4 regions of the Bacillus sp. ISL-39 genome follow, and region 2 is predicted to be linked to each of the others. Evidence: riboswitches for the same ligand, from Rfam matches in the RefSeq annotation. Region 2 holds a riboswitch; each other region holds the start of a gene.
What was found. A riboswitch is a leader RNA that binds a small molecule or an ion and turns the genes downstream of it on or off. The one in region 2 is predicted to bind cyclic di-GMP.
Positions count from the first base shown of each region.

Region 1 (5,765 bases), on a different contig from region 2:
GCACATCTCCTGATGATATGGCCTTGCTCCGCTGCTATGTCGGTAAACCGGATGACCAGGAAGCAGTTGATTTGTCAGATGAGGAGATCGTCGAGCTGGTATTAAGAGACTTGAATAAGACAATGAACATTACCGCAAAACCCCTCTTCCATGTCATAACAAGGTGGAGAAAAGCGATGCCGCAATATACGGTCGGGCATCTTGAAAGAATTGCCCTAGTTAAAAAGCAGCTTAGCCGGGAACTTCCTGGTGTCTTCCTTGCCGGAGGGTCATTTGAGGGAGTGGGCATCCCTGGCTGTATCGACCAGGCGGAATCTGCGGTGGAAAAAGTAATCAGCCATCTGACTTCAAAGTAATATCTGCCGCTGTCTTTCAAAAGATAGCGGTTTTTTACTTTTAATAGTATGATAGCCAAATATTTCTTTTTAAATATCTAAATCTTCTGTAAAATAGATTTATAAGGAAAAAAAGTTTGGAGAGATCTCTATGCGTAATAGTTTCCCAATATTCGGGACAGATGATGAAACAATCTATAATCCTAATGAACTGCTGAGTTTATTTTTGGATTGCACGGCTGACGGATTTGCTATTGTCGATATGGAGAATCGATTTTTAAGAATCAACCATAAGTACACCGAAATATTCGGCTATACAGAAGAAGACTTGATTGGAAGAACCTTTTATGAGTTCTCAAACCCTGATTATGTTCCAGGAATCATAGCCCAAGTCAAGAATGGCAAGGCTTTTACAAATATGATAACCCAGCGATATCATAAAGACGGATCAATGCTGGATATTGCGGTCTCCTACTCTCCTTTTCGGAATAAGCACGGGAAAATCATCGCAATCATTGCGATTTACCGTGACATTACCAAAATGGTGAACATGGAGCGTGAACTGAATAGAACCCGGGAATTGTACGAATTGATCACCGAGAATACGACTGACATGATCAAGGTGATTGATAAGAATAAAGTGATAGTGTATGCATCACCCTCACATGGAAAAGTAATCAGTCTGAAGCCAGAGCAAATTGTCGGCAAAAGCTTGAGTGAATTTTTGACACCTGATGAAGATGTCATTCTTGATAAAAAGCTTGAGGAAATTCTGGAATCAGGTGAACCCCAAATTTTACGGAAGAAGTTTACGACCTGTGACCAAAATACGGTTTACACAGAGTACAATTTTTCACCGATTTACAATGAGAAAAAAGAGATAGAGTCATTTGTCAGTGTCGGCAGGAATATTACCGACCGTGTCAAGCAGGACGCCACGATCCGAAACCTGGACAGGCTTTCCATCACCGGACAGCTGGCAGCAGGAGTGGCTCATGAAATTCGCAATCCGCTTACTTCATTGAAAGGTTTCTCGAAATTATTGCAGACATGTCTCGATAAGGAGAAGCAGGAGGATTACCTGGCTATCATCATGAATGAACTTGACAGGATCGATACGATAGTCAATGAGTTTATGTCACTTGCAAAGCCGCAGGCGGTAAAGTTTGTAAAGGGAAACATGAAGTCAATCCTGGACAGCACAATCAAAATAATTCACCCGCAAGCATTGTTGCATAATGTCCAAATCATCACTAATTTTCAAGAAAAGAATCTCATGCTTTCATGCAATCCGCACCAGCTAAAACAGGTATTTTTAAACTTTATGAAAAATGCGATTGAATCCATGCCTGAAGGCGGGAAAATTCATATTGACCTTCAGATGAAAGGTTCGGGGAAGCTGCAGATAAGCATTTCAGATGAGGGAACGGGCATCGAAGCGGACCGGCTTAGATACCTTGGGACGCCTTTTTATACGACAAAAGATAAAGGGATTGGACTTGGATTGACGGTGAGCAATAAAATCATCCAGGAGCATAATGGAACAATGAAGATCATCAGTGAAGAGGGTAAGGGGACAACAGTGATTGTTGAACTGGATTGTTTGGAGATATAGGATAGAGAACCATAAAAAAGCGGCTCCCTGAATGGGAAGCCGTTTTCTTGTTATTCCTCTTCTTTGTTGAACCATAATGGATCGTTATTATCCTCTTCCCCATTATAATTAATGAAAATTTCTTCACCGGCGCTGATATCACGGTAGGCATAGAAATCAAATGTGTGATTGTCGAAATTGATTTCATACGTTGCGTTAGGCTCGTATGAGTGGTTGAATAACATTCCATATCCAAGAAGGAGGGCAGAATGGTTGATGCCATATTCGAAGGCATAATCCGCCAGCGCAGTTTTCTCGATATGGACATGCTGATCGTTTGGATAGGATAGCACGGGAGCCTCATGGATCAATTCGCCTTTTGCAATATCACGAGTTGCGAATATCCCTCTATTGAATTCACCATCGCTAATTTCAGAAGTTTTAACTTCGATCATTTTTTTCACCTGCTCGCTTTATTACATTGTTGTTCTTCATCCACTAGCATGACGGTTTTTTAAAAGAAATGCAAATATATTATAAAAATCCATATTTATTTCAAGGAATTTAGTGGTTTATGGCCTATTCGAGATGGAAAAATCCACAGAAAACAAAACATTCTACCTATAAACCGTGTAAGGGAGCATGCCTAATTATCCAAAATAAAAGCTTTGTTCAGCTAAGTTATTCACATCAGAAAATTGTTAACCATCCGAATAGTGATTTAAGTACTATCTATCGGAAAAGTAGTTTCTTTTTCCTGAGCAAAAATACCTGGTTAAATTTTTAGAAAAATCAGGATTTTTGATGGATTTTGTTGAAGAATGATTCAAATTATGATGTGGATAAGAGATCAGTCGGATATACACTGGTTCTCGATAAAGGCAAACCTGGTGAAAACCAGCGACGCAAAGCTAAAGGGGCTACGGCAATCCATTGCTAAGCCAGCCAGCTACCGAAAGATCAGGGTGAATTACATGAAATATGTATTCAGCGAACCCCCCTTTCGGTAAAGGCGGGGTTATTTTTGTACAGTCGGAGGTGAAAAGCGAAATGAGACTAGTGAACGAAGTGAACGGCAAAGAATTGGCAGCGGATGTAAAAATAGCAGATACCTTTTTCAGCAGATTCAAAGGGTTGATGCTGACAGAAAGCTTGCCAGAAGGACACAGTCTCTATATAAAGCCCTGCCGGTCCATCCATACCTTTTTTATGAACTATTCCATCGATGTTCTTTACATCAACGAGAACGATGAGATTGTAGGCGCGGACGAACAACTTGAGCCTGCGAAAATGGGAAAGCGCTGCAAAGGTGCATATTCCGTCTTCGAGCTTCCAGAAGGCACGATTCGGAATAGCGGAACGAAAGTCGGTCATTCTATCAAACTAATAAAATGAAAAGGGGTTTTAAACAATGAAAGCAAAAATGAAAGCACTATTCACAGAAGAACAAGGACAAGGTATGACGGAGTACGGTTTGGTACTTGGAGTTATTGCGGTGGCGGTTGTTGGAGTGTTAGCTTTATTGCGTGAAGAAATTCTTGCTATGTTTACTGAGGTAACCGATGCTGTAACCGGAAGAAATGATACTCCTACTACACCATAATCGTTCCTATTGACTAAGGCATTTATACATTCACTTATAAGTTGTAGTCAGAGGTACACCTAGAAACAGCCTCGCGTTGAGAAACGTGAGGCTTTTTTAAAACTCCTCACTGAAATGAGGTAGATCGATGTTAGTCGACTTTTTATTGATAACATTAATAGTGATTTGTGTCATAACCGATTTGAGAGAACGGAAGATTTATAACAAAGTTTTATTTCCTTTTTTACTAGCTGGTCTGGCTTTAAATACAGCCACTGATGGAATCCAGGGCCTCACCTTTGCTCTTGCAGGAACAGCAGTTGGTTTCTCTATTTTGCTGATTCCCTATTTGCTCGGAGGCATGGGAGCTGGGGATGTGAAACTGCTTGCGGTGGTGGGGAGCTTAAAGGGAGCTGTATTTGTATTGACGGCGGCTGTGTATATGGCGCTGGCTGGAGGGATTTTGGCACTGTTGATCCTGTTTTTCAGGAAGGGTGCCATAAACAGGCTAAAACAGATCGGCATGTTCCTGGGCGGGCTGCGTAGCGGTATGAAAGTCCCGCATGGACTGGATAAGGAAGCCTTGAACACGACCTATCCATATGGAGTGGCGATCGCGATTGGAGCTTTGGCTGCCATTGTGTTTCCAGCTGGAGGAGGATTGTTTTGAGACGTGATGAGAGAGGGCAATCACTCGTTGAGACGGCCCTTGTTCTGCCGGTTCTTTTATTGCTGTTGGTAGGCATTTTGGATTTCGGAAGGATTATGTATTCTTATGCCCATCTTCATATGGCGGCCCAGGAAACCGTCAGGGTGGGAGGTCTCGGTAAAAGTGATTCTGAAGTTACTGCTTTTGCCAGGGATTACGTACAGCTGAATGAAATTGATAAACTGGCCATCTCGATTTCCCCTGGAGAATCGGGACGTGTTGCTGGTGACTATATAACTGTGAAGCTAGAATATCCTTATCAATTTTTCACTCCGTTTATATCCAGCCTGTTTTCTTCATCCTTGACGATTACGGCGGAGTCAACGATCAGAGTGGAGTGAGGAGGAAAAAATGGCAAGAAGATGGTTAGCGGATGAATCAGGAAACACCATTCTTTTGGCGGCCCTTTCGATGTTTGTCATCCTTAGTATGGCCGGTCTTGCAATTGACGGCGGGATGGTATATATGACGAAGGCGGAGCTGCAGAAAACGGCTAATGCGGCTGTCCTTTCTGGAGCACAGGAGCTGACAAACAACGAAGCGAAGGTTGAAGAGGTGGTACGAAGCATCGTTGCAGCCCATAAAGATGGCTCAAATATAGACAATATATCAATAGACATGGAGAAGAAAGTCGCTATTGATTTGTCCAAAAAGGTAGACCTCGCTTTCTCAAAACTACTTGGCTTTGAAACTGTCGATGTCCAAGCGCATTCTGCTGCCGAGTTAAGGACGATGGGACGGGCAGAAGGTGCAGCACCGCTTGGCATCGATGACAGCATCCCCTTGGAGTTTAATAAGGAATACCAGCTGAAAGTGGATACTGGCGGAGTGGAATATGGGAATTTCGGCGTCCTTGCCCTGGGCGATACAGGAGCCCGTCCGTATGAAGAAAACCTCCGTAATGGCTATCAAAACGAGCTTACTGTAGGGGATATCGTCATCACACAAACAGGTAATATTGCCGGTAAGACAAGGGAAGTGGTCAAGGAAAAAGTGAATTCGTGTCCAGAACTCCCAAGGGATATAAATTCAAGGAATTGTTCAAGGATTCTGCTTGTCCCTGTCTATAAACCATACAGCACGGATGTCAACCAGGTAAAAGAAGTGAAAATTACTGGTTTCGCTTATTTCTATATTACCGATCCAATGGACAGCCATGACACTTCAATCAAGGGGATATTCATCAAGCGCGCAGGAACGGGTTTTGAAGGTGAAACGGCCGCCTTTAAGGGCGCATACAGCATTCGAATAACGGAGTAGGTGATCAAATATGCGGTCAAAGCTTGTTTTGGTCCTCGCATTAGTAATGGGTATAGTAACGACATTTTTATTCTTTCAATATATGAATCAAGTGAAAGCTGAAAAGGCGATGAACAGCAATTTGGTGGAGATTGTTGTCGCCAAAGAAAAGATCCAGAAAAATGAGCAAATCACATCCGCAAAACTGGGAACAGCGATGGTTCCTGAAAAGGCATTGCACGCCAACTCCATTAAAAGCTTTGGCGATGTTGAGGGGAAACTGGCGAACGCTGAGATTGAGCAAGG
Region 1 covers NZ_JAGGQM010000027.1:17,198-22,962, forward strand. Annotated here, with positions in the region: gene hemY (protoporphyrinogen oxidase) at 1-356, shown strand, start outside; gene J7E37_RS18525 (PAS domain-containing sensor histidine kinase) at 487-1,950, shown strand; gene J7E37_RS18530 (SET domain-containing protein) at 2,001-2,384, opposite strand; cyclic di-GMP riboswitch class I at 2,800-2,886, shown strand; gene J7E37_RS18535 (DUF192 domain-containing protein) at 2,980-3,324, shown strand; gene J7E37_RS18540 (Flp family type IVb pilin) at 3,341-3,532, shown strand; gene J7E37_RS18545 (A24 family peptidase) at 3,660-4,181, shown strand; gene J7E37_RS18550 (TadE/TadG family type IV pilus assembly protein) at 4,178-4,561, shown strand; gene J7E37_RS18555 (pilus assembly protein TadG-related protein) at 4,572-5,480, shown strand; gene cpaB (Flp pilus assembly protein CpaB) at 5,491-5,765, shown strand, end outside.
Region 1: it holds a riboswitch for cyclic di-GMP, as region 2 does, so the genes downstream of both, J7E37_RS18535 (DUF192 domain-containing protein) here and J7E37_RS07700 (hypothetical protein) in region 2, are expected to answer to the same signal.

Region 2 (5,765 bases):
GCTTTGATATCTTATAAGTGTAATAATTATTAATTTTTGAAGGGAAGCGATTTAGATGTTCGCTAAATGGTTAAGAGAAAACAATATTGCTGCTGGCCTGTTGACTGTGATTCGTGTTTGGCTGGGTTACAATTGGATGACTGCTGGATGGGGAAAATTAACTGGTGAAGGATTCGACGCAACTGGATATTTAAAAAATGCAGTTGCCAATCCAGTAAAAGGTCCAGACGGAAACGCAGTATATGGTTGGTATGTAAACTTCCTTGAAAGTTTTGCACTCCCGAATATCGAACTTTTCAACTTTATTGTCCCGCTGGGAGAATTCCTGGTTGGTCTTGGCTTGATTCTAGGAACACTGACAACTGCAGCCATGTTCTTCGGCCTTGTGATGAACTTCAGCTTCTTCCTTGCCGGAACAGTGTCTCACAACCCAACAGACATCTTCTTCGGCTTCATCATCCTGTTCGCTGGCTACAACGCTGGTAAATACGGCTTGGACCGCTGGGTGGTTCCTTTCATCCGCAAAACTGTTTTCAAACAAACACCAGAAGCTGCACATAAATCTGCTTAACGATATAGCAAAAGCCCTCCGCCGATAAGGCAGAGGGCTTTTTTATCAGGATTCTTCCTCAATTGTTTTAAGCATGATTTTTTTCCTGAAGCCGCCGCTGCGATTCTTCTTCAGCTGGCGCATAAACTCTACTTCCGATTCAGTGATTCCCCTGTGCTCGGCAATCGCATAGACCACCTCAAGCAAATCAACCATTTCACTCAGCAGCCTGTCTGTTCCAGCATTACGGAATTTCTCAACTTCCTCATTGAACTTCTCCATAAGTTTTTCACTATATTGACTGGCTTCCAAAATTTCAAATTCTACTTTCTTTCCCTTTTCCTTCATCAAATCAGGAAACAGGTCTCTTACGAGTTTGTTATATTCCTTTTTCTCCATGTCGATTCCCCTTTTGCTGTCCTATTGATAAACATATCCTTTAAACGAGATGTTCAAACACTTTTTTGAAATAATGCTCTTGTCCATAGTGGTTGTTGATTTCCGTTCCAGCCTCATCAAAAATACTCAAAAGGACATTCTTCTTTTACAAAGCAGAATACATACCAACCAGGTATTATCCCTCTGCCTAGTTAAATAGAGCAATAGAAAAAGCCTGTGGATCGGTCCACAGGCTTTTCGTATGAAATAAGAAAGATATAACTTGAGAATTGTCCAGCCGCACCGCCTAGCCCCTCAAGACGCTTGTCGGGGCTGACCAAGGCGCTTCCGCTTTTCTTGTCAAACTACATAATCTTCAGTTAACTTACTGCAGGCATTCGATAGATTCTGCAAGCATTCCATCCTTAGCTTTTCGTCGCAGATAAAGTCATTAAGCAGCTCTTCTTCAAGCTTCAATTGAATTTGATTGATTTCTTCCCGGAACCTCTCTCTTTTTTCAACTTCAGATAAATGAAACTCTATCTCCCGTTCAAAGTACTCTACCGTCCCAAATAAAACCGTCAACGTTTCCTCCACCTTTCATAAAAAAATTGAACATTGGCTAAAACCAAATCTGCCAAAAGGATCATTTTATTTTGTCCTGTCAAGTATCTTAGGTATTATTTATCCTATATCGCAATATACAAACGTGAAATTCGTTTCTTTTTGCAATATGGTGCAGAAAGAGACATTCCAAATAAAAAATCCCCCAAAAGGACGGCGGATTTTAATGTGGCAAACAGTCTTTAAAACCATCCACCTGTACCTGGTGTTCTCATCCGTTCTTTTTTGGCAGCCCGACGATCATAGCAGTGATGCCTTAGACTCGTGGCTTTGCGTCCTCACCTTTCGATGAGTTTGCCTTTTTCAGTTCTAATTAAAATATAAAACTATAGTACCGTTATTTCAACAATTTTCGCCATTTTCTTACAAGGATGAGTCTTTTTTCCTAGAACCATTTATAGAGAAATCTTTTATGAGATAGTTTAATACCTGCAGATTGATAGAAACAGCTTTTGGGAAGCACTGTACAAATTCGGACTAGGATTGTTTTAACAATGTAATATCCCAGCAATCTCTATGTAAAATTCGCTTGCTAGAATAAAGGGAAGAAGCTTTATTACAGGCGAATGGCAGGAGGATCCTTATGGAACAGCATGTTAAGAAGTCGCTAGATGAATGGAAAACAGAAATTGAAGAGATTCTTCAAGAGATTGATTCGGAGTATGAAGAAGTTAAAAACGAGTTAAAAGTGTATACATATAAATTCAACATCACAAAGCAAGTCGTCCAGTCGACAGTGAATCCAGACTTGAACAGGAAAATCCGTGAACTGTATCATCAGCCATTTGAGGAGAAATTCAATGATTTGAAGGAATATATCAAGGAATTGGAAGAGAAAAAGCGAGTCTTCCAAATGTTCACCGATAAAATCGACAAAGTGACGGAAAAAGAAGATACGCCGCATTTCGCAGTGGCGCAAACTGAATAAATGAAAAGCCTGGCTGATTGATCGAAGATCTCAGCCAGGCTTTTTTATGCTTATCTCTTCCACCAAGAATCAAACATGGATGCAGGCATATGCCGTTTATGCTCGGAAGCAAGGTATCTGCCTTCAATTTTGCCAGCGTCCGCTTCGTCAATCTGCTTTCCTTCCAGATAGTCATCGATTGCTTCATAGCTGACTCCAAGCTCGGTTTCATCGGACTGAAGCGGCTTGTTGTCAAGAAGGTCGGCAGTAGGCTCTTTCAGGTACAGTCTCGGTTCTGCGTTCAATGCCTTCAGCAGTTCCCTGCCCTGACGCTTGTTCAGTCCGGATAGAGGCAGCAAATCGGCACCGCCGTCCCCGTATTTTGTAAAGAATCCGGTCACAGCCTCGGCAGCATGGTCTGTCCCGATCACCAGCAAGCCTTCCTGTCCTGCGATGGCATACTGTGTGATCATTCTCATCCTTGCCTTTGCGTTTCCTTTATTAAAATCCGTCATATTATCGCCAATCGCTTCCTCGAACTGTGTATTGAACGTATCGACAGCAGGCTGGATATTGAAGGTGATCGTCTGGTCAGCCTTGATGAAGTCCAATGCTTTCTGTGCATCTTCCTCGTCTTTTTGCACAGCATATGGAAGTCTGACTGCTACGAATTTGGCCTCCTTGCCTTCTGACCGCAATTCCTCCGCTGCCATCTGCGCCAGCCTTCCAGCGAGGGTGGAATCCTGGCCGCCGCTGATTCCAAGCACGAACCCTTTTGCCCTTGAGACAAGTAAATATTCCTTTAAAAAATCGATTCTCTTCCTGATTTCCTGCTGGGGATCGATTTGCGGCTTCACATTCAATGCGTCAATTATCTGTTTTTGCAAGCTCATAATAAACCTCCTAAACACTTTAAACTGATATCAGGCTCTTTCGTCTATTGAGAAAACTTTGCTAGAATCTCATTATAAAAGAGCATATCCCTTAAAAAGCTTAAAGTCCAGATTTTGGTCAGGTTATCTAACATTCATTTTACAAACTGAAGATCTCCTGTACTATTTTACCCATTCACCTGTTGTTCGTAACATTTTGTCACCCAGGATTTTTTTGCTAGACTATATCTTAGACAATTAATGCTTAATCAAATTGGAGGCATTCATAATGGCAACCCATGAAAAGTTCAAAGGCTATTTCGGTACATATACAAAAGAAGACAGCGAGGGCATCTACTCTTTCACCCTTGATCCAGTGAATGGAAAAATCCTCGACGTGGAACCAGCGGCAGCCCTGGAAAATCCTACATACCTGACAATCAGTGACGACAACCGCTTTCTCTATGCTGTCGCAAAGGAAGGTGGTACAGGAGGAGTGGCAGGTTTCCGCATTCTCGATTCCGGAAAGCTATCATTCATCAATTCCGAGTTTGCACAAGGAGCGTCACCATGCCATGTGAGCGTGAACGAGGAAAATAACCTGCTTTTATCCGCCAATTACCATAAAGGGTCTGCTGATTCCTATCTGCTGAACCCTGAAACAGGCAATATTGAGTCGGTCTTATCAAGCGCGGTCCATGATGGCTCAGGACCGGATGAGCGCCAGGAAAAAGCACACACCCATTATGCGGGATTTACACCGGACGGAAACCATTCAGCAGTAATCGACCTTGGCATCGACCAATTGATTACCTATACTCTGGATAACGGCCAGCTGATCGAGAAGAGTGTGCTCCATATTGCACCAGGCAGCGGTCCAAGGCATCTTGTTTTCCATCCAAACAATACCATCGCCTATTTGATGACAGAATTCAGCTCTGAAGTACTTGTTTTAAAATACAATTCACAGGAAGGCAGCTTTGAACAGCTGCAGGCCATCTCCACCCTGCCTGCAGATTTTACCGACAACAACCAAGGAAGCGCCATCCATATTTCATCTGATGGGAAGTACGTCTACGCTGCCAACCGCGGCCATGACAGTATCGCGATTTTTAAGGTGGACCCAGAAAGCTTCCAGCTTGATTTTGTCGAGCTTACGTCTACGGAGGGGAATTGGCCAAGGGATTTTGTGCTAGACCCCAGTGAGAAATTCCTGATTGCCGCCAACCAGAATTCCAGCAATGTCGCGCTGTATTCCCGTGATACAGATACAGGCAGATTGACATTGCTGCAGTCAGATGTGAAGGTGCCGGATCCAGTATGCGTGAAGTTTTTGAATTATTGATCCTCGGGCATTCTGAAAAATGCTAAAAGGCAGGTGCACAAAAGGCACCTGCCCTTTTTCTATTTGTCGCTCGGGAATCTGACACCCATTTGCGACCTTGCCTCATCAAGAATCCTCATCGTGATCCTCGAGTTTTCAAGCGAGTTGTTCCTTGATTCCAGTTTCCCTTGCTGAATCAAGTTAATGAATTCCTCCGCTTCATAAAACATATTATCATCCAGTTGTTCTCTCGAAATATCTTCATATCTCCCATCACGATAGAGAATTTCCACTTTTTCCGGCGTACTGATTTTATCAATCTTGATGTTCCCATTCTCGCCGTGTATCTCAGAAGGAAGAGATGAATCAGTGATTTTCGAAAACATGATGACCGCATCCATTTCCTCATATTTCATAATCAGGCTGCCTTCCCCATCCACACCTGATTCAAGCAAATAGCCGGTTGCCTGAATAGACTTTGGCTCTCCAAACAGGACAACGAGAGGATAGAGGCAATAGATGCCGATGTCCATCAGTGAACCTGCCGAAAATTTCGGGTTGAAGGCGTTCAATACGGTACCTTCTTTATACTTGTCATAGCGGGACGAATACTGGCAATAGCTGGCGAAGTACCTTCTGATCGTGCCGATTTTATCCAGATTCTCCTGGACGGCCTTGAAGTTCGGCATCAGGGTCGATTTTAGCGCCTCCATCAAAACAACCTGATGATCCTTTGCCGTCCTGATCATATCGTCCAGCTCGCCGCTGTTAGACGCAATTGCTTTTTCGCAGAGAACATGCTTGCCATTTTCCATGAGAGTCTTCGCCTGGCTGGCATGCAGAGAATTGGGACTTGCAATATAGACGGCATCAATTAAATTGCTTTTTGCCATCTCTTCCAGGTCTGTAAAAATAGTATCCACTCCGAATTTGCCGGCAAACTCCGCGGCACGGTCCTCAGTACGCGAATAAACGGCATTAAGCTGAAAATCCTGATGGTGGCTTGCCCCCTTGATAAATGCTTCTGTAATCCAATTTGTACCTACTACTCCGAAACGCACCATGTTGTTTCACCCTTTCAAATAGGAAAAGCCGGGGACCATGCCCGCA
Region 2 covers NZ_JAGGQM010000006.1:2,455-8,219, reverse strand. Annotated here, with positions in the region: gene J7E37_RS07710 (DoxX family protein) at 56-571, shown strand; gene J7E37_RS07705 (nucleoside triphosphate pyrophosphohydrolase) at 617-949, opposite strand; gene J7E37_RS07700 (hypothetical protein) at 1,289-1,513, opposite strand; cyclic di-GMP riboswitch class I at 1,777-1,861, opposite strand; gene J7E37_RS07695 (hypothetical protein) at 2,136-2,480, shown strand; gene nadE (ammonia-dependent NAD(+) synthetase) at 2,531-3,352, opposite strand; gene J7E37_RS07685 (lactonase family protein) at 3,621-4,676, shown strand; gene J7E37_RS07680 (Gfo/Idh/MocA family protein) at 4,736-5,719, opposite strand.

Region 3 (5,765 bases), on a different contig from region 2:
ATTGGGTCAGCTTCCTGATATACTTTCATATTGCAGAAAGCACAAACATCATCGGCACCGGGTTCATGGGGGCCATCTGCATGACCATCATCCTCGTGTTTCACTTCTGTTGCGGCAGTCTCCTGACCGTCTTTCTGCTCGTTTTCAGCTGCTTCTTCTCCGCAGGCAGAAACAATTATCATTAAAAAGAATGCTATCATGACAGCAAATAATTTCTTCATTAAATTCTCCTCCTTTGATCGAATTTAATCCTATCAAGGAGTTGTGATTAAAATACGAAAAATCAATGGGGAAAACGTGAGAAGCTCACTGTTTTTATGAATATTTTGTGACAGGTTTTCCAACCTCGTATATGGTATGCCAGATTGCAGTTCCTGAACAACTTATTAGGCACTTTATAAGTTCAAAAAGGAATTCACATCCTGGTGTGTTCGTTAAGCATAAATGAACGTGAAAATACATGGTCTAAAGAGCGAGCTGGCACTGTAATTTATATAAAAGCTTTACTGTTTATCCTGTTTATTCATGCTTTTAAACTTCATGAAATCCAGATAGTAAGCAAAATCTTCCTTGCTGATTCCATTTTTTATCGCTTCATCAACGAGCCCAGCCCATTCCTCATCAACAGGCATCATTTGCTGTCCCATCAAATACTCAACGGTTGTATCCAGATGGTCTGCCAGTCTGGAAAGCACCTGTAGAGAGGGGTTTCCCTGGATCCCCCTTTCGATATAACTGAGATAGGATTTGGAAACATTCGCTTTTTCTGAGAGCTCGCTAATAGAATACTTTTTTTCAAGCCTTAAGCTTTTAATTTTCTCGCCAATCGCCATAGGGGAATCTCCTTTTAATTCATCTATTAATTCATTATAACGAACAGAATAGTTCTTTTAAAAATACAAGAAACTGAGATAAACGGAGTATTTTCTTAAAAAAGAACGATTTTTGTTCTTTTTTGAGAAAATTAGCCATATTTTAGACTTTTTCAAGATTGGTACAAATGAACTATACTTCAATGGAATAATGCAGCAAGGCACTTTAAAAAGGGGGCTGGATGGCCGTGTACAGAAAAAATTGTGATCGATGCAATCGTCCTTCGTTTAGCAGCAGCGAGGTTGGGGAGTGGCTCTGCCCGATTTGCGGAAATGATTTAACGAGATATCCGTTCTTTAATGCCATCAGTCTTGAAAAAGTGGCCATGTTATCAGACTGGAAAAAGCAAAAGTATAAAAAAACTACCCATCCATAAGTTTATGGGGGTAAATGAATAAAAAGAGTACAACAATTAAGGATGTTATTTGACAAAAAACTTTATTTAAATGATTGTAATTTTTAGATAAATGACCGTTATAGCTGTGATTTTGTAATTGTTTGGAAGAAAAAAGAAAAAAACCTTCAAATGCTGGCGACAAATAATTACATGTTAAATATATAGAACAAGGTACAATGACATTGGGAGTTCAGAAGTGAGTAAAAAGGTACAGAAAAAGGCAAACTTGTTGAAAAACTAGGACGCAAAGTCACGGGTCTAAGGTGCAATCGACTATGATGGCCGGACTGCCTGGAATACTAACTGTATTTTGGGGGGAAGAACTTGATTAAAGAGCAGGTAGTTTTCGAAGAACTGGATACAGAATGGATGCAGCTAATATTAACAGCATTAGAAATGGGAATTAACAAAGAAGAAATCAGGGAATTTTTAACGAAGACGAAAAATAGCTAAGTGGTTTATACATAGAGAATAAAAGTGCGATCGAGCAGCTCTTATGGAGGTGCTTTTTATTTTTTTCGTAATGGCTGTTTTTTTTATATTGATTGCTGCTTTTCGAACATATACTGGAATCCGAGTTTATTAAGGTATCGGGGCTCTTTTCGAGGAGAATTCTAAAGGACAGCCATGAAGGCTGTCCTTGAATTATTTATTATGGAGTCTCCATTTATTGAATTCCAGAAACTCACGGAATTGATCCTTCGTGATTCCAGAATCCATTGCCTCTTTTACAAGATTGACCCAGTCTGAATCCATGTTCTCTTTATCGGGTTGTTCATGAATGAGATGGTCCACAGGTACATTCAGTACTCCAGCTATTTTTTCTAAAAATTGTATTGAAGGATTTGTTTGGAGATTTCGCTCTAGGGAACTCAAATATGATTTTGCCACGCCAGCTTGCTCTGCCAATTCGGATAGGGACATTCTTTTTTCTTGTCGAAGTTTTTTGACGCGTTCACCAATCAATGTTATCCACACACCTTATCAATTTATATTTACATCATAACAAATCTGATAAAATAGTTCCATATTGAGAACAACTTATAGAACAATTATAACCAAACATCAAGTCTTCCTGGTCTACTTTTAATAAAAAACATGTTGGGAAAAAACTCGTTGCTTTTATATCGGCCATTGCAGTGCTCAGTTATACATCATTTTAGGGATAATTAATTAAAATCCAAACACAGTTGTCCGCTGTATTCAAACGGGCCTAAAAAAGGTAAAATGGTAGCAATAAGACAAGATACGGGTGATGTGTTATGCAGAAAAAATATTTATTGATCTATGAAGAAATTTCAAAACAGATTCAGGAAGGTGTTTATCCTCCTAAAACGATTTTGCCTTCTGAAAACGAATTTGCGGATATGTATCAAACTTCCAGGGAAACCATCCGCAAAGCGCTGAATCTGCTAGCTCAAAATGGATTCATCCAAAAAATCCGCGGCAAAGGTTCACTGGTGCTGGACTTGAAACGACATCAGTTTCCGATAACCGGATTGATCAGTTTCAAAGAACTGGCGGAGAACATGGGCGGAAAAGCGAAAACGACTGTGGAAGAGTTCACTCTCGAGCTGGCGGGCCGGGAAATTGCCCGGGAATTGAATGTAGCGGATGATGAAAAGGTTTGGAAGGTAAAAAGAGTCCGGCATATTGATGAAGAACGAGTGATTCTCGATAAGGATTATCTCGTAGAAAGGCATGTGCCAGGACTGTCACGCGAGAAATGCGAAAACTCAATATTTGAGTACATTGAAGGTCAGCTTGAGAAAAAAATCAGCTTTGCGAAGAAAGAATTCACGGTGGAGGAACCCAGCGAGGAGGACCGGGAGCTTCTTGATATGGAAGGATTCCATGCAATCGTCATCGTGAAAAACTATATTTATTTTGATGATGCCACCCTGTTCCAATATACAGAGTCAAGGCACCGTCCCGACAAGTTCCGGTTCGTTGATTTTGCCAGACGGATGGATACGCAGACTCTATGAATAAAAAGAAGCTGCCATTGATGATGCCGGGTGAACCAGGCAATCAAATGGCAGCTTTTTATTTATTCAGTAAGGAACTGGATACTTCACTTAAAGACGTGCTCTTCTCCAGCTCCTGACTTCTCCAGTCGGAAAGGTACTTTTCTGATTAATGCTTCGGGTACTTCCCGACAAGGTGGATGGCGCTGATGATTCTTTTATTGATCCAGGCTCTGTTTTCCTGGGTATTTAGCTGTTCGTAGACCATCTTCCGGCCGTCTTCTGTAGTGACATAGTGACTTGGAAGAGTATTCAGGCTGATGGCGATAATATCATTCCGGCACTTCTGACAATTGCAAAAAGTCTGGTAATCCGGGCTCATCATCAGCACATTAACAAGAGTCGAAACGACCTCTTCCATTACATTGACATAACTAAATTTCATGGTGTCTCTCTCCCTATTGATGTCCTAAGTTAAATTATAGTTGAATGACGCAAATATAAAATCTTTTTTTTATCTTTGTTATAAGATAGGTCTAATTACACTTCGTTATACAAAATAATGGAAGTTCAGCTGGATGTTTCATAGTCGTAGGACAGGGAATTTTAGATAGTGGAGAATTTTTTAAAAGGAGATGTTGAAACTATGGGTAAAAAAATTGCCTGTGTAATAACAGACTTATTTGAAGATGTAGAATATCTCGAGCCTTCACGTGCTTTTACCGAAGCAGGGCATGAAGTTATAACAATTGAAAAGGAAAAAGGGAAGACCGTAACAGGGAAGCAAGGAAAAGCCGAGGTCAAGATTGATGAGAGCATCGACAACGTCAAGCCCGAAGATTTCGATGCCTTATTCATTCCGGGCGGCTTCTCACCAGACCAGCTGCGTGAAGATGACCGATTCGTGCAATTCGCCAAGTACTTCATGGACGAGAAGAAGCCAGTCTTCGCGATTTGCCACGGACCACAGCTGCTGCTGACAGCTAAAACACTCGAAGGCAGAGGCGCGACAGGCTACAAGTCCATCCGCGTCGACATGGAATATGCCGGAGCAAAATACATGGACAAAGAAGTCGTAGTCTGCTGCAATCAGCTCGTGACAAGCAGGGAGCCGAAGGATATCCCGGCGTTCAACCGTGAAGCACTTAAGGTTCTGGGATAATATTGGTAGAGAACCCTTTTGCCTCGGCAGAAGGGTTTTTTATTGTGTGTGGAAACTGGAAAAAAACCTGTGGAATTTCCAATTCGCTATAAAAATGAAAAACTCGCTATAAAACCGAAAAACTCGCTATAAAAACGAGAAAGTCGCTATAAAAACGAGAAAGTCGCTATAAAAATGATAAAGTCGCTATAAAAATGATAAAGTCGCTATAAAAGTGAAGTTTACGCTATAAAAAAATATTGCAGAGATTTGTTTTTAGGATGTTACGCCAAGTCACATGATCCAATCCAGTAAACTAATGCTATTTTCATTTTTACCCTTCGGTGAACTGGTTCATTTTGCGAAATTTTACGTATAAGATAATATAAAGGATGAAATAAATCAGGGAGATGACGGAATGATTGTTTTAAAATCGGCACGTGAGATTGAAAATATGAAGGCAGCGGGCAAGCTGCTCGCTTCCGTGCATAAAGAATTGCGCAAACTTATCAAGCCGGGGGTAACCACTTGGGAAATCGACCAGTTTGTTGAGGATTACTTGAAAAAGCATGGAGCCACTCCTCAGCAGAAGGGCTACCGTAATTATCAATATGCAACGTGTGCCAGCATCAATGATGAGGTTTGCCATGGCTTTCCTCGGAGAGAGGCGTTGAATGATGGCGATATCGTCACAATCGATATGGTCGTCAACTTGAATGGCGCCCTCGCCGATTCAGCCTGGAGCTATGCAGTCGGCAATATCAGCGAACAATCGCAAAGGCTGCTGGAGGTAACAAAAGAGGCATTATATCGCGGTATTGCTGCATCCGTACCAGGCAATCGGGTCGGCGATATCGGCCATGCGATCCAGTCATATGTGGAGGGTGAAGGCTTTTCTGTTGTGCGCGAGTTCATCGGCCACGGCATTGGCTCTGTTATTCATGAAAAGCCTGATATTCCCCACTATGGCCTGCCAGGCAAGGGGCCGAGGCTCAAGGAAGGCATGGTGTTCACTATCGAGCCGATGGTCAATGTCGGTGAGTGGAAAACAAAGATGGACGATAATGGCTGGACAGCAAGAACAGTGGACGGAAAGCTGTCTGCCCAGTATGAGCATACCATTGCGATCATGAGGGACGGTCCTGTCATTCTGACGGAACAGGATTAAAAATGCTTCGCGCTAAACCGTTAGTTTGGTCCGGTCATTTTAACAGAACAAGATTAACTAATTCATCGGGCTAAACCAAAGTTTGGCCCGATCATTTTATTAATTATGAAAAAAATTTTCATCATTCGTAAATAATGATGAAAATTATTTGGTAAAATAAAGTAATCAGAAAAGGGGGCGGAAAAATGGCCAGTGAACTGAATGGAAAAAATGTCATCG
Region 3 covers NZ_JAGGQM010000005.1:217,688-223,452, reverse strand. Annotated here, with positions in the region: gene J7E37_RS07150 (nitrous oxide reductase accessory protein NosL) at 1-221, opposite strand, end outside; gene J7E37_RS07145 (helix-turn-helix domain-containing protein) at 504-833, opposite strand; gene J7E37_RS07140 (hypothetical protein) at 1,055-1,249, shown strand; cyclic di-GMP riboswitch class I at 1,480-1,565, shown strand; gene J7E37_RS07135 (anti-repressor SinI family protein) at 1,595-1,723, shown strand; gene J7E37_RS07130 (helix-turn-helix domain-containing protein) at 1,916-2,236, opposite strand; gene treR (trehalose operon repressor) at 2,533-3,258, shown strand; gene J7E37_RS22215 (hypothetical protein) at 3,255-3,377, shown strand; gene J7E37_RS07120 (late competence development ComFB family protein) at 3,407-3,682, opposite strand; gene J7E37_RS07115 (type 1 glutamine amidotransferase domain-containing protein) at 3,884-4,399, shown strand; gene map (type I methionyl aminopeptidase) at 4,797-5,546, shown strand; gene J7E37_RS07105 (MurR/RpiR family transcriptional regulator) at 5,732-5,765, shown strand, end outside.
Region 3: it holds a riboswitch for cyclic di-GMP, as region 2 does, so the genes downstream of both, J7E37_RS07135 (anti-repressor SinI family protein) here and J7E37_RS07700 (hypothetical protein) in region 2, are expected to answer to the same signal.

Region 4 (5,765 bases), on a different contig from region 2:
TGGCTGGTCTTTATAACTCCTCTAAAGACCACGCCAATCACTTTTTCGGCACTGGCTGGTCTTTATAACTCCTCTAAAGACCACTCCACCCGCTTTTTCGGCACTGGCTGGTCTTTATAACTCCTCTAAAGGCCACGCCAATCACTTTTTCGGCACTGTATGGTCATTATAACTCTTCTAAAGACCACGCCACCGGCTTTTTGGGCTATCGATGGTCTTTATAACTCCTCTAAAGACCACGCCACCCGCTTTTTTCGGCACTGTATGGTCTTTATAACTCTTCTAAAGACCACGCCACCGGCTTTTTTCGGCACTGTATGGTCTTTATAACTCCTCTAAAGACCACTCCACCCGCTTTTTTCGGCACTGTATGGTCTTTATAACTCTTCTAAAGACCACGCCACCAGCTTTTTCGGCACTGTATGGTCTTTATAACTCCTCTAAAGACCGCGCCACCCGCTTTTTCGGCACTGGCTGGTCTTTATAACTCCTCTAAAGGCCACGCCAATCACTTTTTCGGCACTGTATGGTCATTATAACTCTTCTAAAGACCACGCCAATCACTTTTTCGGCACTGGTTGGTCTTTATAACTCCTCTAAAGACCACGCCACCCGCTTTTTCGGCACTGGCTGGTCTTTATAACTCTTCTAAAGACCACGCCACCCGCTTTTTTCGGCACTGTATGGTCATTATAACTCTTCTAAAGACCACGCCACCACGCCACCCGCTTTTTCGGCACTAGATGGTCTTTATAACTCCTCTTATTACGATTATTGACGTATATTCGATTGGGAAGCAGTTTCGAAAAGAGCCCGAAACCTTTAAGAGTGCGGATAACGGTACGTGTTCGTACAGTATCAAAACATGCGAAAGCAGTCTTATTTAAAATATATCGCGGGATTGTTATAATTTGGGGATAGTCACTACAGCTAGTAAAAAAAGGGGTTATCAAAATGTTCAAAAGAGATGTCAAGAAACATTGGACAGTTCAATATGAGGAAAGAGGGATGCCGCATGTCCAGGCAGGACTTGTGCTGAATCCCCAAAACTGGAGGGAATTGGACCCCTTCATTTTAATGGCGGAAGACTGGTTTAAGCGTGGTACTTTTTCTGATCACCCGCATCGCGGCTTCCAGACAATCACCTATATCATAGACGGCAGGCTGGAGCACATTGACAACCATGGCGGCCACAGCATCCTGGAGTCTGGGGACATTCAGTACATGAACGCTGGCAGCGGTGCGCGGCATGCTGAAGAGGCGGTTGATAACGATATTGCCCATACACTGCAGCTGTGGCTGAATCTGCCTAAGGAGTTGAAAGGCACAGCCACTTCTTATCAAAACGTGTATTCCGAACATGCACCCCTTGTCCAGTTTAAAGGCGGAACTTTAAAGGTGTATTCAGGTGAAACAGCGGGAGTGAAAGGCCCTCTCGAACCATTGGTACCTTTTACCCTGTCAGAAATTCAGCTGGCGGAGGGAGCGGAGTACGAATATGAATTGCCGGAAGGACATAACGCATTCCTTTATGTACTTTCAGGTGACGTCCAGGCAGGCTCAAGCCATACAAACCTTAAAAAGTCTTCCGCCGCAACATTGACCTTTAAAGACGGCGGCGAAGGCCTAAGTGAAATTTCACTAAAAGCATATCAGCGTTCCCGCGTGCTGGTATACTCCGGTAAGCCAATCAAGGAGGAAGTGGTTGCCTACGGACCATTCGTGATGAATTCGATGGAGGAGATTCGCCAGGCTTACCGTGATTATCAGGAAGGGAAATTCGGCACTGCGGCTGAATAAACCAAACTTTTTTAAAGTTTCTATTTATTTTTCTCTGTCGAAAAAGTAAGATAAAAGTAGAATTAAAATCCGATAATGGCAAACCCAGGGAAATCTGGGGACGCAAAGCTACAGGGGCTAAAGTCATCGACCATGCCAGCCAGTTGCCGAAGATTCACATAGCTTATGCATGTGCTGTTCTTCGGACAGCACTTTTTTGTCGATTTTAATTCCAATATGGTAAAAGTGGAGGTATTGGAATGAAGAAGATTTTAGCATCAACATTTTTGACAGGAATGCTGGTTTTTGGAACAGGAGTCTCTGCAGATGAGATAGTCGAAACAGTAGATCCGGGTACGACTCCTGACGAGTTTTTATTTACCTTTGATCAATTGTTTGAGGAATTGAAGCTTCTGCTAACCTTTGATGATGAACAAGAAGCCCAGCTTCTGCTTGAATTCGCGAATGAGAGATTAGCTGAGGCCACAGCAATGTCAGCTGAAGAAAAAGAAGAGTTCGTTCAAGCAGCCTTTGAGGAATACTTAGCGGCACTTGAGGTAGCCCAGGAAAAGGTAACGGAAGTGATTGTAGAAGATGGGACCGATGCTGAAGGTGAAGAAAATCTGACAGATGGGCTTGAAGAAGCATCTGAAGTTGAAGATGAGTTGACTGAGGGCCTTGAGGATGAGCTGAAGGAAGAAGTGGAAGAGGCAACCGAGCAAGCAAAGATCGTTGCTAATGTTGTGAAAGACTTGGACCAGGAAATGGTTGCCCAGCTGCGTGAACAGGAGTTAGGATATGGCCAAATCGCCCAAATCTTCTGGCTTGCAGAAGCAGCTGGCAAAACAGTCGAGGAAATCACTGCCTTATATACAGAGGAAAAGATTGGGTTCGGACAGGCCGCCAAACAGCTAGGTGTCCATCCATCGCAAATGAAAGGTCTCACATCAGGCAAAAAACAGGAATCTGAAAAAGAAATAGATGAAGATACAGAAACAGATGAAAACATCGAGGCGTCCGAAGAAGAGAGCAGTACAGAAGAAGCCGAACAGCAAGTGGATGAAACTGAAGTTGTAAATGAAAATGAAAGTGATGAGACAGCCACTGAACAATCCACTGTAGAGCAGGTGAGTGTTGCTTCGACACAAAGTATTGAAAAAGATGAAAAGAAGTCTGAAGAGAAACAGGCTATAGCATCAAAAAAAGCTGAAGAAAAACAACTTGAGACTGAAAAGAAAGCTGAAGCCAAGCAAAAAGAGGCAGCCGAAAAAGCAGAAAAGCAACAAAAGGAAGATGCAAAAAAAGCTGAAGAGCAACAAAGAGAAGCAGACAAAAAAGCTGAAGAAAAAAAGCGTGAAGAAGCCAAGAAAAATAAAGAAAAACAAGGAGATGAAGCCAACCAAGAAGATGATGAGCAGGACGATGACGGTGATGAAAAGGGAAACAAGGAAAAAGGGAAAAATAACGGTAAGTAAAAGTTAACATAAGTCAATGCCAGAAAACTACCTGGCAGTTAGATTCCAATCAATTGACGGAATGCGCCCAGTCATGTATCATAATCCTATACACTTGAATAGTTTCTCCTAAAGGGGAGTAGCTTTCACAACAGAGTCGTCATTACGGAGATCACTCCCGGCTTTGTTGGCAACGATCGTTGTTAGCAAGACCTTTGCCATATTTTTTGGTGAAGGTCTTTATTTGTTTTCGGACCTTCACCTGAGCGGGTGAAGGTCTTTTCATGGGTAACCATATACGAATGAGCCTTTATAAGATCATAAGAGAGAAATTATGGTCACAATAAGGCCGATAAAGTACCCTTTGCCACATTCAAGTAAAAATGAAAAGTGTAGAAAAGAGGGTTTCCCATAAGCACGCGCATGAGAAAGGAATGTAGAAACATTTTATAAATCTTCTATAGATATAAAGAGGCATTTTCCTAACGATAAACATAAATTTAAGTATTGGAGTGTGGATGTTGTGAAGAAATTAAGAATTAGTTTTAATGATCTTGTCAAAAAGAACAAGGAAGAATTGTTAGCAGACCAAAAGCGGATCGAGATAATTGAGAAGCGGCTTGATGACAAATACACCAACCCAAAATAGTTAATAGACGGAGGAACAGGATGTTATTACGGAAGTATATGTCTTTGCTGGGAGTAGGCTCCGCCCAGATTGACCTGATTTTGGTGAAGGATGTTTTAATTCCTGGGGAGTCAGTGAATGGAAAGTTCTTGATCAAGGGAGGTACGGTAGACCAGGACCTTCAGCTGATTGAGTGTGCCCTTGTCATGGTTAACTTAAAGACAGAAGCAGAAAAGGTACTGGATACTGCCACAATTGATGTGCCGTTAAGGATCCAGCCAGATGGGGATGATGAGGTGCCGTTCAGCTTCCTGCTGCCTGCGGATGTTCCTCCTTCAAACAAGGATATCTCTTATCATTTTAAAACCAAGCTGGTCTTTAAGCAGGGAACAGAAAGCTGGGATGAAGATATGATCAAGGTGGTAAAAGGGAATCAGTAAGTATAAAAAACCTTTTCCATCTTTTATGGAAATAGAGAAAGGGGCAAGAGAATGAATCAATATGAACATCTGGCAAACAGTGTTGTTTATTCAATCCGAGGATCAAAAGCAGCTTTAGTTCATAAAGATTCATCACTAAAGCTGGTTGGAGAAGGGAGAAGTGCTTTTGCGTTCAGAATCAAAGGAACGGATCTTGTTCTAAAGGTTTTTTTTCCGCAGTTTGAGAAGGTTGCAGCAGAAGAAGCGGGTATTTATAAGGAGCTTGCTGGAAATCCATTTTTCCCTGCTCTTCATGAATCGGGAAGCAATTATTTGGTAATGGATTATGTCCAAGGAATGACACTCTATCAATGTTTGGTAAATGGCATGCCGATTGCCGCGGGCCACATTGAGGAAGTCGATCAAGCCCTTAAGCTTGCGAGAGAGAAGGGATTAAACCCATCCGACATACATTTGCGGAACATTATCATCACTCCAGATGATGAAGTCAAGCTTATAGATGTGGCTCGATTCAGGCAGACAAAGCGATGTTCCCAGTGGGAGGACTTAAAAACGGCCTTTTATAAATTTTACAGGCATGACCGCTTTCCAAAGAAAATGCCAGAACCTGCGATGAATATAATTGCTTTTATTTATAAAAAAGGACTGCTGCCATCTATTAATTAAAGCATGGCTGCCAGTCCTCTTTTTATTTTTCTCAATGAGATACCTACGAAGCAAGGAGGTATAAGAAACAGTCTTTATCCATTACATATTTCCCGTATGGAAGGCCGGAAAAGGCAAAAAAATGCTGCCTCACTTGTTTAGCAGAACAAGATGGGCAAGGCCTATAAGTGCAAAAACTTGTCCTGCATTCTGAACCTGCGGTATGATGGTTTATAACAGTGCATTTTGAAGATAAGCCGTAGAAGCATATATATAAAATTGTCATTGAACACATGGAGGAATCTAAATGACCACAGAACTGCAAGCATTAGGAGAAGCAATTGTCAGCAGGAAGCATGAAATCGCTAAATCTGTCCACAAAGATAGGTATTCTGAAGCAGTTTTAACGGAAGCACAGAAATATGACCTTGGAAAAATTGAACAGCAGATTCTTGAGATCCGGGCGAACTTCATTGAAATTTTCGGCCAGGCATTGATTGATCATGAAGACCAGGAAAAAGCATTTGATAAAATTACAGACTGGGGAAAAGAAACCGGAGAGTATATCTACAAACTCGGTGCATCACTCGATGAAGCACTTAAAGATACAAGCTATTACCGAGAGCATATCTGGAGAGCAATCAAAGAAGAAGCGAAGGATATGTCCGCTTCTGCCATCTTTGGTGTATTAGATATAATTGATCCATTAATGGACCATGCTATATACAGCTTCAGCCTTACGTTCGTCGACGCTCACCAAAAAAGCCTTGAAAATGCCAAAACAGCGTTGCTTGAGCTGTCAGTGCCAGTCGTTCCATT
Region 4 covers NZ_JAGGQM010000005.1:155,811-161,575, reverse strand. Annotated here, with positions in the region: gene J7E37_RS06880 (pirin family protein) at 955-1,800, shown strand; cyclic di-GMP riboswitch class I at 1,868-1,951, shown strand; gene J7E37_RS06875 (DUF5667 domain-containing protein) at 2,040-3,254, shown strand; gene J7E37_RS06870 (FbpB family small basic protein) at 3,757-3,882, shown strand; gene J7E37_RS06865 (sporulation protein) at 3,903-4,301, shown strand; gene J7E37_RS06860 (protein kinase family protein) at 4,353-4,967, shown strand; gene J7E37_RS06855 (STAS domain-containing protein) at 5,254-5,765, shown strand, end outside.
Region 4: it holds a riboswitch for cyclic di-GMP, as region 2 does, so the genes downstream of both, J7E37_RS06875 (DUF5667 domain-containing protein) here and J7E37_RS07700 (hypothetical protein) in region 2, are expected to answer to the same signal.